One region of the Allobosea sp. NPDC055332 genome, then DNA from elsewhere that is predicted to be linked to it. Evidence: predicted binding sites of a transcription regulator. Region 1 holds the regulator's gene; the other holds the start of a gene.
The links. The regulator LexA, encoded in region 1, represses DNA repair genes until DNA is damaged. The targets are predictions, from matches to a motif close to TGTTCNNNNTGTGTTCNG.
Positions count from the first base shown of each region.

Region 2: the regulator LexA is predicted to act here: its motif matches at 5,175-5,192, upstream of ACWIGM_RS15070 (DNA recombination protein RmuC).

Region 1 is NZ_JBSHMO010000003.1:690,137-697,996, forward strand. Features, by position in the region: gene trpC (indole-3-glycerol phosphate synthase TrpC) at 1-728, shown strand, start outside; gene moaC (cyclic pyranopterin monophosphate synthase MoaC) at 725-1,213, shown strand; gene ACWIGM_RS19605 (molybdopterin molybdotransferase MoeA) at 1,210-2,421, shown strand; gene lexA (transcriptional repressor LexA) at 2,525-3,262, shown strand; gene ACWIGM_RS19615 (ComEC/Rec2 family competence protein) at 3,256-5,529, opposite strand; gene gltX (glutamate--tRNA ligase) at 5,700-7,118, shown strand; gene gltA (citrate synthase) at 7,389-7,860, shown strand, end outside.
Region 2 is NZ_JBSHMO010000002.1:1,344,385-1,352,244, forward strand. Features, by position in the region: gene ACWIGM_RS15035 (ribonuclease D) at 1-332, opposite strand, end outside; gene ACWIGM_RS15040 (DUF805 domain-containing protein) at 582-1,010, shown strand; gene dapE (succinyl-diaminopimelate desuccinylase) at 1,007-2,209, shown strand; gene ACWIGM_RS15050 (hypothetical protein) at 2,277-2,864, shown strand; gene truA (tRNA pseudouridine(38-40) synthase TruA) at 2,886-3,623, opposite strand; gene fmt (methionyl-tRNA formyltransferase) at 3,626-4,555, opposite strand; gene def (peptide deformylase) at 4,575-5,108, opposite strand; gene ACWIGM_RS15070 (DNA recombination protein RmuC) at 5,226-6,410, shown strand; gene ACWIGM_RS15075 (hypothetical protein) at 6,426-6,965, opposite strand; gene ACWIGM_RS15080 (MFS transporter) at 7,202-7,860, shown strand, end outside.

The sequences.
Region 1 (7,860 bases):
AGAAGCGCGCCACGGCGATGCCGGCGCCGCGCGACTTCATCGGCGCGCTCGAAGCCAAGCACCGCGCCGGCGGCCCGGCCCTGATCGCCGAGATCAAGAAGGCCTCGCCGTCCAAGGGCCTGATCCGCGCCGATTTCGACCCGCCGGCGCTGGCCAAGGCCTATGCCGAAGGCGGCGCCGCTTGCCTCTCGGTGCTGACCGACACGCCCTCCTTCCAGGGGCAGCCGGAGTATCTTGCGCAGGCCCGCACTGCCTCCGGCCTGCCGGGCCTGCGCAAGGACTTCATGTTCGAGCCCTACCAGGTCTTCGAAGCCAGGAGCTGGGGCGCCGATTGCATCCTGATCATCATGGCCTCGCTCGACGATGCCGCGGCGCACGAACTCATCGCTACCGCCAAGGCGCTCGGCATGGCCGCGCTCGCCGAGGTCCATGACGAGGCCGAGCTGGAGCGCGCGCTGCCCCTCGACACCAGGCTGGTCGGCATCAACAACCGCGACCTGCGCTCTTTCGAGCTCAACCTCGCTGTCACCGAACGGCTGGCGCCACGCGTGCCGAAGGACCGCCTGCTCGTCGGCGAGAGCGGCATCTTCACTCATGCCGACATCGCCCGCCTGCAGGCTTGCGGCGTCAATACCTTCCTCGTCGGCGAGAGCCTGATGCGCCAGGCGGACGTGGCGGCCGCGACGCGCGAGCTTCTGACGGGCAAGACGGCCGAGGCCGCCGCGTGAGCCGCCTCACCCATCTCGACCAGAAGGGCGAGGCCCATATGGTCGATGTCGGCGGCAAGGCCGAGACCATCCGGATAGCCGTCGCCGAAGGCCATGTGGTGATGCAAGCCGAGACGCTGACGATCGTCCGCGACGGCGAGGCGAAGAAAGGCGACGTGCTCGGCACCGCCCGCCTCGCCGGCATCATGGCCGCCAAGCGCGCCCATGAGCTGATCCCGCTCTGCCACCCGTTGTTGCTCTCGAAGATCGCCGTGGACCTTACGATCGACGAGACACTGCCGGGCGTGCGCGTGCGCGCCGAGGTCAAGCTCACCGGCAAGACCGGCGTCGAGATGGAGGCGCTGACCGCCGTCAGCGTCGCCTGCCTCACCGTCTACGACATGGTGAAGGCGGTTGATCGCGCCATGCATATCGAAGGCATCCGTCTCGTGCATAAATCCGGCGGCAAGTCCGGAACCTACGAGCTCGCAGGGCCATCGGCATGAGCCTCACCCCCGTTCCCGTCGCGCTGAAAGCACTGCTCGACAGCGTGCCCGGCCCGACACAAGCCGAGACGCTGCCGCTGGCGCAGTGCGCCGGCCGCGTGCTGGTTGAAGACGTCGCCGCGCTCAGGACCCAGCCGCCTTTCGCCAATTCGGCCATGGACGGCTACGCCGTACGCGTCGAGGATTTGGCGCGCGGCGCCCAGCTCCGCGTTGTCGGCGAGTCCGCCGCTGGTCGCCGCTTTTCCGGCAAAGTTTCGCTTGGCGAGGCAGTACGGATTTTTACCGGAGCACCATTGCCTGAAGGCGCGGATACGATCCTGATCCAGGAGCATGCCGAAGGCGTCGGCAGCCCGGTGATCCGCGTCACCAAACCTGCCGATCAGGGCCAGTTCGTCCGCCTGGCGGGACTCGACTTCAGAACCGGTGAGATCTTGCTGAAAGCCGGCCGCCGGCTCGACAGCGCAGCGCTTGGTCTCGCCGCTGCCGCAGGGCATCCGACGCTTTCGGTCCGCCGCAAGCCGCGGGTCGCGATCCTCGCCACTGGCGACGAGCTCGTCCTGCCGGGCGAACCCGTCGGGCCCGACCAGATCGTCGCCTCGAACAGCTTCGCCCTTGCCGCTCTGGTCGAGCAGGCCGGCGGCACGGCGCTCGACCTCGGCATCGCCCGCGACGATCATCCCGATCTCGCCGCCAAGATCGAGGCAGCACGCGAAGCCGGTGCCGACGTCCTGATCACCCTCGGCGGCGCCTCGGTCGGCGAGCACGACCTCGTCCAGGCGGCGCTGAAGGCGCAGGGCATGGAACTTGGGTTCTGGAAGATCGCGATGCGCCCCGGCAAACCGATGATGATGGGGCGGCTCGGGCCCATGGTCGCGCTCGGCCTGCCCGGCAACCCGGTCTCCTCGATCGTCTGCGGGCACCTCTTCGCGATGCCGCTGGTCGAGGCCCTGCTCGGCATCGACGATCCCGAGCGCGATCGTAGCGAGCCGGCCATCCTCGCCAGCGACCTGCCGGCCAATGACGAACGCCAGGACTATCTGCGCGCCACTATTGAGCTGGTTGACGGCGAGCGGCGCGTTCGGCCCTTCGCCAAGCAAGATTCCTCGATGCTGGCGAACCTGTCACGGGCCGAGGCGCTGGTGATCCGCCCGGCTTTCGCCGAGCCAGCCAAGGCGGGCGATCCCTGCCGCATCATCCGGCTGCGCTGATCCGTTCACCTTGCGGCAGGATGCGCCTTGCGGAACACAAGGCGAACGAGTATGGTGTTCGTGCTTTGTTTCGATTCTAGCCCGAGAGGCGGACGGCGCGATCATGCTGACACGCAAACAGTTCGAACTGCTTCGCTTCATCCATGAACGCCTGCGCGAATCCGGCGTACCGCCCTCGTTCGACGAAATGAAGGACGCGCTCGACCTGCGCTCCAAATCCGGCATCCACCGCTTGATCATGGCGCTGGAGGAACGCGGCTTCATTCGCCGGCTTCCGAACCGGGCGCGCGCCCTCGAAGTCATCAAGATGCCTGACGGGATCGGCGGACCGCAGGCGCAGCGTGGCCGCTTCAGCCCCTCGGTCGTTCAGGGCGGGCTCGGCCAGACCCCGCCTGCCCCGGCACCGGCCGCCAACCTGACGAAGCCGCGGCCGCCAGCCGCCGAGGAGAGCGGGCGTTCCACCGTCTCGATCCCGGTCATGGGCCGTATCGCCGCCGGTACGCCGATCTCGGCGATCCAGGATCGCAGCCACAGCGTCTCGATGCCGGCCGACATGCTCGGTGGCGGCGAGCATTACGCCCTCGAGGTCCGCGGCGACTCGATGATCGAGGCCGGCATCCTCGACGGCGACACCGTCGTCATCCGCAAGCAGGACACCGCCAATACCGGCGACATCATCGTCGCCTTGATCGACGACGAGGAGGCGACGCTGAAGCGCTTGCGCAAGCGCGGCTCCTCGATCGCGCTCGAGGCCGCCAACCCGGCCTATGAGACACGCGTGCTCGGGCCCGACCGGGTCAAGATCCAGGGCCGGCTCGTCAATCTGATGCGGCGCTACTGAAGCATGTCCGGATCCTGCGCCGGCTCCGTAGTTGCCGGCGTTGGAGCAGGAGCAGGAGCAGGAGCAGCCTCGGGCGCCGGCCTCGGTTCCGGTCGCGCCCTGGTCCAGGGACGAAGATGCGTGACCTCGTCGGCCGTATAGGCGCGCCAGCCCTCACGGGCCGCGTGATAGGCGGTCGCGCCGTCACGGATGAGCGCGCTGCGATCGATCAGGCGGGCGGCGCAAGGTGCCGTCCAATAGAGCGAGGTCACCACAAGATCGGCGCGCTGGCAGTCCTCGACCAGGGCGATGCGATCGCGCGTATAGGCGACGCTGCGACCATCCGGCAGGCGGATGACGCAGCCGCGCGCGTCGCAGGCGGCGCCGTTGCGGAGCGCCGCATCATCGGGCGAGCGTGAATCGCCGTCGGCATGCAGCCATTGCGTCAGCACGAAACGGCTCGGCTTGCCGGCCAGCACCATCTTCCCATCCGGCCCGCGGACCAATACGCCCGAGCCGTCGCGCTCGATCATGATGTCCGGTCGCGACGGAGCCGAGGCCAGTGCGAGCCCACCGACCAGAGGCACCGCAGCAAGGAAACGTAGCGCCGTCGTCCACAAGGTCAGCCAGAGCAGCGACAGCGAGAACAGGATCAGGGCGAGCGAGCCGAACGCCGGCAGCACGACGGTCGAGCGGTCGATGCCAGCCACCCAATGAGCAAGCTGGAGCACGAGGCCGGAGGCCCAGCCCATCAGCGCCCAGGCCGGCCAGTCCAGCCCGAACGGATAGGCGAGCACGCCGAAGACAGCGGCCGGCATCACGATCAGCGAGACGAAAGGCAGCGCCAATGCATTGCCGAGCAGGCCGAACGGATTGAAAGTCTGGAAATGATAGACGCCATAGGGCGCCGTCGCCGCGGTCGCGACCATGGTCGTGGACAGGATGCCGACGGCCGAAAGCCAGAGCGGCCGCAGCGGCCAGGGCCAGGAGGTTGCGGCCGCATCGGGCGGACGCTCCTGCCAGCGCTCGGCGAAGGCGATCAGCGCCGTCACCGCCCCGAACGACATCTGGAAGCTCGGGCCGAGCAGCGCTTCCGGCTCGCGCAGCAGCACGATGATCGCGGACAGGGCAAGATTGCGCATGCTGAGCGCCGGCCGGTCGACCAGGATCGCGCCCAGCATCACCAGCGTCATGATCAGCGAGCGCACGGTCGCGACCTCGGCGCCGGAGAAGACGCAATAACCGGTGGCGCCGAGCATGGCCGCCAGCGCCGCGAGCTTCTTCACCGGCCAGTGAAGCGCCGCCGTCTGCGACAGGGCCAGCAGCGCCCGCACCAGCCAGAAGATCGTGCCGGCAGCGAGCACCATGTGCAGGCCTGAGATCGAGACGATATGGTAGATGCCGGCGGCGCGCAGGTCGTTGTTGGTCTCTTCGCTGATCAGCCCGCGCTTGCCGGTGACGAGCGCCGCCGCCATCGCTCCCGCCTGCCCGCCGCCGCTGCTCGCGATACGCTCGGTCAATGCATTGCGGGCCTGGTCGATCGCGACCGCCAATGCGAGCCGGCGCGGCATCGGAACCGGCGCCGGTACGAGCGTGATCTTGCCTGCGATGTTGCCGACGGCACCGATGCCCTGGAAGAAGGCGTCGCGAGCAAAATCATAGCCGCCGGGGCGCGCCGGGCCGGGCGGCGGCAAAAGGCGCGCCGTCGCGCTGATATGGTCGCCGGGCTTCAAGGTCGTCACCGGCGTGGTGACGCGCACCCGCCGCGGCCGCTGCGCAGCCTCCACCCCAGGCAAGTCCGTGACCTGGATGACGATCCGCACACCCTTCTCGCGCTGCTCCAGCGTCTCGACGAAGCCGGTGAGCTTGCCGACATGGTTGCGAGCAAGCGCAGGCGCCGCCATGCCTGCCGTTCTGAAGGTCGCAGCCGCGAAACCGGCAAAGGCTGCGGCGGCCGCGATGCAGACAGCCATGACGGCACGACGCTGGCGTGTCAGCAGCGCGGCGAGCCCGCACAACACCATCCCGGCAAGGGGTGCGGCCAGTCCCGGCTCGCGATCGGCCAGGAAATAGAGCAGCACGCCGGCGCCCATGCAGACCGGCAGCCAGTTGAACAGGCGGCGGCGCTCGGCCTCGGTTTCGAGGGCCCGGCGGACGCGGCCGCCCCAATCATGCAGCACAAGGGATGCGGGCCACGGGAAACCGGCGAAGCGCCGCAAGCGCGCCGGCAAGGCCAGCTCGCCGGCTCGCACCCTGCTACGGCGCTCTTCTGGCCCGTAGGAGAGCATTCGTCCCCCCGTCGCGGCCGCGCGGCGATCACGCCCCCTCCCCGTCGGGGGCACTTAACGGCAGCCGGCAAGGCATGTTACAGCGGCGGCGCCGGATGTCAGCCCCGGCCGAGGCCCGTATCGAAGTCGCCCTCGTCTTTTGCTTACCTGTTCCGCCGGAGCCTCCCTTCATGAGTGACACGGTCGTCACGCGCTTCGCGCCGTCGCCAACCGGATTCCTGCACATCGGCGGTGCCCGCACCGCACTGTTCAACTGGCTCTATGCCCGCCGCCACGGCGGCAAGATGCTGCTGCGCATCGAGGACACCGACCGCGAACGCTCGACCGAGGGCGCCATCGCCGCGATCCTCGACGGCCTGGCCTGGCTCGGCCTCGATTGGGACGGGCAGACCGTCTACCAGTTCCAGCGCGCCGCCCGCCATCGCGAGATCGCCGAGCAGATGCTGGCCGCCGGCAAGGCGTATTACTGCTATGCGACGCCGCAGGAGCTCGAGGAGATGCGCGAGAAGGCGCGCGCCGAAGGCAAGCCGCTGCGCTATGACGGGCGCTGGCGCGACCGCGATCCGGCGACCGCGCCGGAGGGCGTAAAGCCGGTGATCCGCCTCAAGGCCGAGCAGACCGGCGAGACCGTGGTCGAGGACGAGGTCCAGGGCCGCGTCACCTGGCAGAACGAGAACCTCGACGACCTGGTGCTGCTGCGCTCCGACGGCAACCCGACCTATATGCTCGCCGTCGTGGTCGACGATCACGACATGGGCGTCACCCACGTCATCCGCGGCGACGACCATCTGACCAATGCCGCGCGGCAGACGCAGATCTACCAGGCGCTCGGCTGGAAGGTTCCCAGCATGTCGCATATCCCGCTGATCCACGGCGCGGATGGTGCCAAGCTGTCGAAGCGGCACGGTGCGCTCGGCGTCGATGCCTATCGCTCGATGGGCTATCTGCCGATTGCGCTGCGCAACTATCTGCTGCGCCTCGGCTGGAGCCATGGCGACCAGGAGATCTTCTCGCCGGAGGAGATGATCTCGCTGTTCAACCTCTCCTCGATCGGCCGCTCGCCCGCTCGCTTCGACTACGCCAAGCTCGAGAACCTCAACGGCCTCTATATGCGCCAGTCGGAGGATCACGAATTGATGACCGCGCTGAAGGCGGTCTGGTCGGAAATCGGCCCGCCGCGTGGTATCGGCACGCAGCCGACCCCCGAGCTGGAAGCCAAGCTGATGGCGGCCATGCCGGGCCTGAAGGAGCGCGCCAAGACGCTGATCGAGCTGATCGACAGCGCCTCCTATCTCTATGCCCAGCGGCCGCTTGCGCTCGAGCCGAAAGCCGCCGCTTTGCTCGACGATGCAGCCCGGCAGCGCATGCCGAAGCTGGCCGCGAAGCTCTCGGCCGTAGCCGACTGGGCGCCACCGCCCCTGGAGAGCGCGATCCGCGATTTCGCCGAGGAGAGCGGCGTCAAGCTCGGTCAGGTGGCACAGCCTCTGCGCGCCGCGCTGACCGGCAAGACCACCTCGCCCGGCCTGTTCGACGTAATGGCGGTGCTCGGCCGCGACGAGGTGCTGGCGCGCCTCGCCGATGCCGCATGATTGCCCCCAGAAAGGCTAATGGCCGTTCGGTTGAACCCCTCGCCGAATTGGTCTAGCAACGCGCTGCGGACCGGCGGCTCCCGCTGCCGGTCCGGCACAAAAAATGCTTCAAAATCAGTCCGATGAACTCTTCCCGCTTGCCCGCCCCGACATTCCCGTCATGGAGCCGTCATCGTGGGACGTTCGGATGATGCCGGAACGCGATGAGCAGCCGGCGCCTCCGTCCGACCGGGAACATGACTGAAGAACGAGCCTGAAAGGATCGGATCCATGAGCGGAATTTCCAGCCAGTTGGCTGTCGAGGGCAAAACCGTCGATATGCCGGTCAAAGCGGGTTCGATCGGGCCGTCAGTCATCGATATCGGCAAGCTCTACGCCCAGACCGGGATGTTCACCTACGATCCTGGCTTCACCTCGACCGCGAGCTGCGAGTCGCAGATCACCTATATCGATGGCGACGAGGGCGTTCTGCTCTATCGCGGCTACCCGATCGAGCAGCTCGCCGAGCACGGCGACTTCCTCGAGACCTGCTATCTGCTGCTTTACGGAGAACTGCCGACGGCGGCTCAGAAGGCGGATTTCGACTATCGCGTCACGCGCCACACCATGGTGCACGAGCAGATGGCCCGCTTCTTCCAGGGCTTCCGCCGCGACGCGCATCCGATGGCGGTTCTGGTCGCCTCGGTCGGCGCCATGTCGGCCTTCTATCACGACTCGACCGACATCTCCGACCCGCAGCAGC
Region 2 (7,860 bases), on a different contig from region 1:
GTATAGGTGCGCACCAGCTTGGAGGCGATCTTGGTGCAGTAGACCGGCGTGGTGACGACGCCGAAGGCGTTCTCCAGCGCGGCGATGTCGAAGCGGGCGAAGTGGAAGAGCTTCAGCACACCCGCATCGGCGAGGATGCGGCAGAGATTGGCCGGCGCCGGGCCGCCCTTCGGGATCTGCACGACGTCGGCGGTGCCGTCGCCGCGGGAGAGCTGCACCACGCAGAGCCGGTCGCGCTGCGGATTGAGGCCCAGCGTCTCGGTGTCGATCGCCAGGACCGGCCCCGGCTCGAACCCATCCGGCAGATCGCCGCGGTGCAGACGAATTGTCATACCCAAAACCTCGCTCGGCAGCGCAGCTACGCCGCTCAGTCAATCTGCCACCCGCCGATCAAGCCGAATGGCCTACCTGAAAATCCGGAGAACGCTTCGCAGCTAGCGGCGCGCCCGGCCGCATTCAAGCATTTTTTCTGCAAGCATTTTCTCTGGCACTCCAACCGGTTCCGGCGCATTAACCTTTTATTCACCATAAGCTTCATTCCGGCACCCAGGCGTGCAAGGATGCGGACTCGGAGCCTGAGCATGTCCGCAATCCGTCTGTTCACCGATCTCGATGGCCGTATCGGCCTGCGCCAGTTCTGGCTCGGCAGCATCGCGCTCGCACTCTGCCTGCTGGCGATCCAATGGGGCGCGCCGCGTCTCGTGGACCGGCAGTCAGCGGCAATGGTCGTCGCCTTCGCCAACGCCTTCGCCCTGTTCCCCTGGGCAGCGCTGGCGGCCAAGCGCGCCACCGACCGGGGCGGCTCCTCGGTTTTCGGCATCATGCTGGTCTGCGCGATCGTGCTGCCGCGCGAAGTGCAGCCATTGCTCGGCTATGCCTGGGCGCCGTCGCTGATCGCGATCTCGACCATGGCCTGGCTGGTCGCTCTGGTCGATCTTGGATTGATGCCGGGCACGGGCCGCGACGCGCCGCTTGCGGAGCAAACCGGGACTGCTAAACCGGCTCGATGAGCCAGAACACGTCCGCCCCCCTCGACTTCGATCCCGCCGATCCGATCGCCCTCACCCAGGTCCTGGTGCGCTGTCCCTCGGTGACGCCCGCCGAAGGCGGCGCGCTTTCGCTGCTCGGCGCCGTGCTGAACGCCGAGGGTTTCAGTGTCGAGCGGCCAGTGTTCTCCGAGCCCGGCATGCCGGATATCGAGAACCTCTATGCCCGCATCGGCCGGGAGGGGCCGGTCCTCGTCATCGCCGGCCATACCGACGTGGTGCCGCCCGGCGACCTCGCTGCCTGGACGCGTGATCCGTTCGCGGCGAACATCGTCGACGGCGTGCTCTATGGCCGCGGCGCCTGCGACATGAAGGGCGGGCTCGCCGCCATGGCGTCAGCCGCGATCCGTTACCGCCGCGAGAACCCGGATGCGCCGGGCTCAATCGCCTTCCTGGTCACCGGGGACGAGGAAGGCCCGGCGATCAACGGCACCGTCAAGCTCCTGGCCTGGGCCGACCAGCGGGGCGAGCGCTTCGACCATTGCCTGCTCGGCGAGCCGACCAACCCGGCGGCGATGAGCGACATGATCAAGATCGGCCGGCGCGGCTCGCTGACCGGCAAGCTCACGGTCCAGGGCGTGCAGGGCCATGTCGGCTATCCGCATCTCGCCCAGAATCCGATCCGCGGCATGGTCCGGCTGCTCGCCGGGCTCGAGGCAAGCCCGCTCGACGCCGGCACCGAGCATTTCGACCCGAGCAATCTCGAGGTGACGACGCTCGATGTCGGCAACCCCGCGACAAACGTGATCCCGGCGCAGGCCAGGGCCGTATTCAACATCCGCTTCAACGATCTCTGGACGCCGGAGACGCTCGCCGCCGAGATCGAGCGCCGCCTGCGCGAGGCGGCCGGCAATGCCGTGCGCTACGAGATCAGCTTCGAGCCGACCAATGCAGTCGCCTTCCTGACCCAGCCCGGACCGTTCGTCGCGATGGTCGCGGACGCCGTCGAAGCCGAGACCGGCAAGCGCCCGGCGCTGTCGACGACCGGCGGCACCTCGGACGCCCGCTTCATCAAGAACTATTGCCCTGTGGTCGAATACGGCGTCGTCGGCCAGACCATGCACCAGATCGACGAGCGCGTCGCCACGGTTGACCTGATGATGCTGGAGCGGATCACGCATCGTTTACTGACGGATTATTTTGCCGCGGCGCAGCACGCTTGACGGAACCGGCCCCGATGCCCACAGTTTAGACGAAAGTCTAATACCGTGACGTCCGGAGGGTTGGGCCATGAGGCTTGCTGCCGACGATGTAACGCGATCGCTCGCCGCCTCCTGGCGCCTGCTGCGGGCCGACGCGAAAGCCCTGCCTGATCTCGATCTCAGCCGCGACGGGTTCTGGCGCTCCTATCTCGCGCTGGTGCTGGTCGTGCCCTCGATGATCCCGGCGCTGGCGGCGCAGCGCACGCTCGCCGGCCTCCCGAACAGCGGCGGACTGTTCGACGCTCCCGGCCTGATCGCCGCCATCGTCACGGCCGAGATCCTGGCGATCCTCGCCGTACCCGCGCTACTGGTCGGGCTCGCGCCGGGTCTTACCCGCAACCCGCGCTTCACCAGCTTCGTCATTGCCTGGAACTGGGCCGGCATCCTCTCGGCGGCTCTGATGGCGGTGCCGGCGACGGTGTTCGCGCTGGGCTGGTCGAACCCGGGCATAGCCGGCTTCCAGAGCCTCGCCTTCGCGGCGATCGTGCTCAGGCTGCGCTATTGCGTCGCCAGGGCCGCCTTCGGTGCGCAGAGCGGCGTCGCCGGCGCGATCGCCTGCGCCAGCATACTCGCTGACTACACGGTGCTGAAGACCTTCGGGCTGGCCGGGTTCTGACTTCGCCTCTGCAATCTGGCCTCAGTAATCCACGCCTGCCAGATAGAGCCCGCAGGGCGGCGCCAGCGCGGCGCATTGCGAGCGGTCGCGCGCCGCCAGCACCTTGCCGACCTTGTTCTCCGGCCAGCGCCCCATCCCGACCATCTTCAGGCAGCCGACCATGGAGCGGACCTGATGATGCAGGAAGGAGCGGGCATGGACATAGGCGACGATCTCCGCTCCCTCGCGCCGGCAGTCGAACCGGTCGAGCGTCCGCAGCGGGCTATTGGCCTGGCATTCGGCGGCGCGGAAGGTGGTGAAGTCGTGATGGCCGACCAGCGCCTTGGCGGCGCGGTCCATCGCCTCGTGGTCGAGCTTGACCGGGACATGCCAGACCCGGTTCTTGTCGAGCGCCGGCTGCGCCCGCCGGTCGAGGATGCGGTAGATGTAGTAGCGCCGCGTCGCCGAGATGCGGGCATCGAACGTATCCGGCACCGCCTCGGCGCTCAGCACCGCCACCGGCAGGCGCTTCAGCCGGGCATTGCTGGCGTCGCGCACGACATCGGTGCGCCACTCCTTGTCGAGATCGACATGGACAACCTGATGGGTGGCATGGACGCCGGCATCGGTACGCCCGGCGCAGTGCAGGCGCACGGCATGGCCGCAGAAGGCCTCGATCGCCTCCTCGACGCTCTGCTGCACCGACGGCCCGTTGAGCTGGCGCTGCCAGCCCGAGAAGGGCGTGCCGTCATATTCGATGACGAGCTTATACCGGGGCATCGCTACAGTTTCGCGCCAGCAGACAGCCTCGCGCCACGCAGGAACTCCTGAGCGCTCATCGGCCCCTTGCCGGCACGCTGGACCTGGAGCAGCTTCACCGCCCCGACCGCGCAGGCGATGGTGCCCTCGTCGTCGAGCAGCGTGCCCGGCTCGGCGGCGCCGCCGGCGCGGGCAGTGCGCAAAAGCTTCAGCCGCTCCGGCCCCTTGCCGAGGTCGACCTCGACGAAGGCACCGGGAAATGGCGAGAGCCCGCGCACCACGTCATGGACCTGCTGTGCCGGCCGGTTCCAGCTCAGCTTGGCCTCGTCATTGCCGATCTTGCTGGCATAGGTGACGCCCTCCTCCGCCTGCGGCGTGAAGCGCAGGCCGCCGCGGCCAAGCGCGGCGAGCGCCCGGACCATCAGGTCGGCGCCGAGGCCGGCGAGCCGGTCATGCATGTCGCCGGCGGTGGCGTTGCCGTCGATCGCCAGCATCTCGACCATGGCGACCGGGCCGGTATCGAGCCCCTCCTCCATCTTCATCACGCAGACGCCGGTCTCGGCATCGCCCGCCATGATGGCGCGCTGGATCGGCGCGGCGCCACGCCAGCGCGGCAGCAGTGAGGCATGCAGGTTGAGGCAGCCGAGCTCCGGCACCTCCAGGATCGCCTTGGGCAGGATCAAGCCATAGGCGACGACGACGGCGACATCAGCCTCGTGCGAGGCCATGATCTCGGCCGCCTCGGCGTTCTTCAGCGTCTTCGGCGAGAACACCGGAATGCCGAAGCGCTCGGCCGTGACCTGGACGGGAGAGGGCCGCAGTTCCATGCCGCGTCCGGCCGGCGCCGGGGCGCGGGTGTAGACGGAGACGACCTCGTGGCCTTGGCCGATGATCTCGGTCAGGGTCGGCACGGCGAAATCCGGCGTGCCCATGAAGATGACGCGCAAGCTCATACTGTAACGCCTCAGCCGTTCAGGCCGCGCTGTCCCGCTTCGCCGCCTTGGCGAAGCGCTTGGTGACGCGCTCACGCTTCAGCCGCGACAGGTAATCGATGAAGAGCACGCCGTTGAGATGGTCGATCTCGTGCTGCAGGCAGGTGGCGAGCAGGCCGTCGGCCTCGATCTCATGCGCCTTGCCGTCGAGATCGCGGTAGACGACCTTGACCCGCGCCGGCCGCTCGACCTCCTCGTAATATTCGGGGATGGAGAGGCAGCCTTCCTCGTAGACGCTGAGTTCGTCCGAGCGCCAGGTCACCTCGGGATTGATGAAGACCATCGGCTCGCGCGCCTGCTCCTCGCCTTCCTCCGCCTTCTTCGAGACGTCGAGCGTGACGAGGCGGACCGGCTCGCCAATCTGGATCGCGGCGAGGCCGATTCCCGGCGCGTCGTACATCGTCTCGAGCATGTCCTCGGCGAGCTTGCGAATCTCCGGCGTGATGTCGCCGATCGGTGCGGAAACCTTGCGCAGCATCGAGTCGGGCAGGATGACGAGGGGGCGAATGGCCATAGGGCGCTCTGGGACGGGGTTCAGGAGTTGCCGCGACATAAAGCACTTGTGTGGAAGCGGTCAAACTGTTCCGCTTTCGTTCTGGAAATGCCATCCGAATCGTGTAGGCTCGTGGGCATGAACCAGATCGCCTTCGTCCTGCTGGAGCGCCCCGTGAGCTGGGCCGAAGCTGCCTTCGGCTTCGCCGGGCTGACGCTGGTCCTGCTGATAATGGCGCTGCTCTCGTCCTGGCGCGGCTCGCGCCGGCGCGAGATGGAGGCTGCGATAGCGGCCGAGCGCGCCCGCGAAATGGACGACAAGGTCGCCGAGATGAACCGGCAGCAGGCCGAGCTCAACGGCCGGATGCAGACCATGGCCGAGATCCTCTCGACCCGGCAGGGCGACCTTGCCCGCATCATGGCCGAGCGGATGGACGGCCTGCGCCAGCAGGTCGGCGCCGGGCTGGAGCAGAACGTTCGCCAGACCAATGAAAGCCTCGGCAAGCTGCAGGAGCGCCTCGCCGTCATCGACAGCGCCCAGAAGAACCTGACCGAGCTCACCGGCGAGGTGGTGACGCTGAAGGACGTGCTCGCCAACAAGCAGGCGCGCGGCGCCTATGGCCAGGGCCGGATGGAGGCGATCATCCGCGACGGCCTACCCGCGGCGTTCTTCAGCTTCCAGCCGACGCTCTCGACCGGCAAGCGCCCGGACTGCCTGGTCACCCTGCCGGGCGACGGGCGCGGCCTCGTCATCGACGCCAAGTTCCCGCTGGAGAGCTTCACCATGCTGCGCGAGGCGCGCGGCGACGACGCCAAGAAGCAGGCCTCGGCCCGGGTCCGCGCCGATGTCGGCCAGCACGTCAAGGACATCGCCGAGCGCTATTTCCTGCCGGGCGAGACACAGGACATGGCACTGCTCTTCGTGCCGTCGGAGGCTATCTATGCCGACTTGCATGAGCATTTCGATGACGTCATCCAGAAGGCGCACCGGGCGCGCGTGATGATCGTCTCGCCCTCGCTGCTGGCGCTGGCGATTCAGCTGATGCAGTCGCTGGTGCGCGATGCCCGCATGCGCGAGGAAGCGCAGGTCATCCAGTCGGAGGTCGGCAAGCTGCTCGACGATGTCCGCCGTCTCGGCGAACGCGTCGACAAGCTCGACAATCATTTCCGCCAGGCGCAGGACGATGTCGCCCAGATCAAGACCTCGGCCGGCAAGGTCACTGGCAGGGCCGAGAGGATCGGCGCGCTTGAGTTCGACGATGCCCGCCCGAACGAACCAGCGCTGCCCTTCGCCAAAGAGGTGAGACTGAAGGCGGCGGAGTAAGAGCCGCAACCAATCTCAGCGCGGCCGGGGCAATTGCCGCTCGGCCTCGGCGATCAGGCTGTCCTGGCTGTCGGTCGGCCCTCCATGCAGCGCAGCGACGCGGCGCAGCATCCCGAACAGCTCCTCGAACTCGGCCCGGGTCAGATGAGGCCGCAGCAGGTCGCGCAGGTCGATCAGCGCGATCGTCTTCGAGGGAGACGCCTTGACGGCGTGCCGCGCCAGGACGAGGCGCTCCTCGAGGTCGGCGCCATATTCGAGCATGACGCGCATCTCGCTGCGGATCAGGTCGAGCTGCTCGGTCGTCGGCTCACCGCGCTCATGGGCGACGAGGCACATCAGCGCGACGGCGCCGTCGCGGCTTTCCGGCAGCGTCTTCAAGGCGGTGCGCCGCGCTTCGGCTTCCGACTCGGCCCGGCGCCGAGCCAACAATTCACGGCGCTTCTGCTCGCTGCCGGCACTGAGGCGCTGGCTGACATATTCCATGCCGCCGCCCCAGATCATCCAGTAGATCACGCCGGTGGTGATGGCGCCGACGATGGCTGCGAGAACCGGCATGCAAATCTCCCATTGCGGCGCCTGCAATCGGGGCGAGCAATGCAGGCCGGCTCGGTCTTGGCCCGATCAGGGCGTGTATCGCAGTTGCGGAGCCCCTTTTGTGACGAAGCCCGCCGATCCCAGCCTCGTATCGCTGCGGGCGCGGCCTATTGTCCAAATCGGGCCCGCCGCCATGGCGAGATCACATTCCGGGGTTGAGTTGCGGTCTTCCCAGACTGCGCCGGAGGCCGTGAACCTTGCTCGTTCAGATCGGAACGCTCATCGCCGCGACGAGCCTCGTGCAGCTCGCCAACGGCTTCTTCAACACGTTCCTGTCGCTGCGGCTGACAAACGAGGGCTTCGGCGCGACGCTGACCGGCCTGATACTCAGCGCCTATTTCATCGGCTTCACCATCGGCGCCGTCGGCTGCGGGCGGGTGATCCAGCGCATCGGCCATATCCGCGCCTATGCCGCCTTCGCCGGCATGGTCGTGGTCGGGACGGCGGCGATGCCGCTCTTCGTCTCGCCGCTCGGCTGGATCTTGTGCCGGATGGCGATCGGCATCGGCTGCGTCGGCCTGTTCATCACCACCGAGAGCTGGCTCAACGCCAAGGCGCCGCCCGAGCAACGCGGCCGCATCTTCTCGATCTATATGGTCGGCACGTTTCTCGCGCTGGCGGCCGGGCAGTTGCTGATAGGCAAGCTCCCGGTCGAGACCGCCGTCCCGTTCAACATCATCGTCGCGCTGTTCGCGCTGGCGCTGGTGATGGTCAGCACGACCCGCGCGGAAGCACCGGCGCTGCCGCCCGAGGCCTCGCTCCCCTATGGCGAGCTGACGCGGCAGGCGCCGATCTCGGTGATCGGCTGCGCCATAGCTGGCATGATCAGCAGCGCCTTCTATGCACTGTTCCCGGC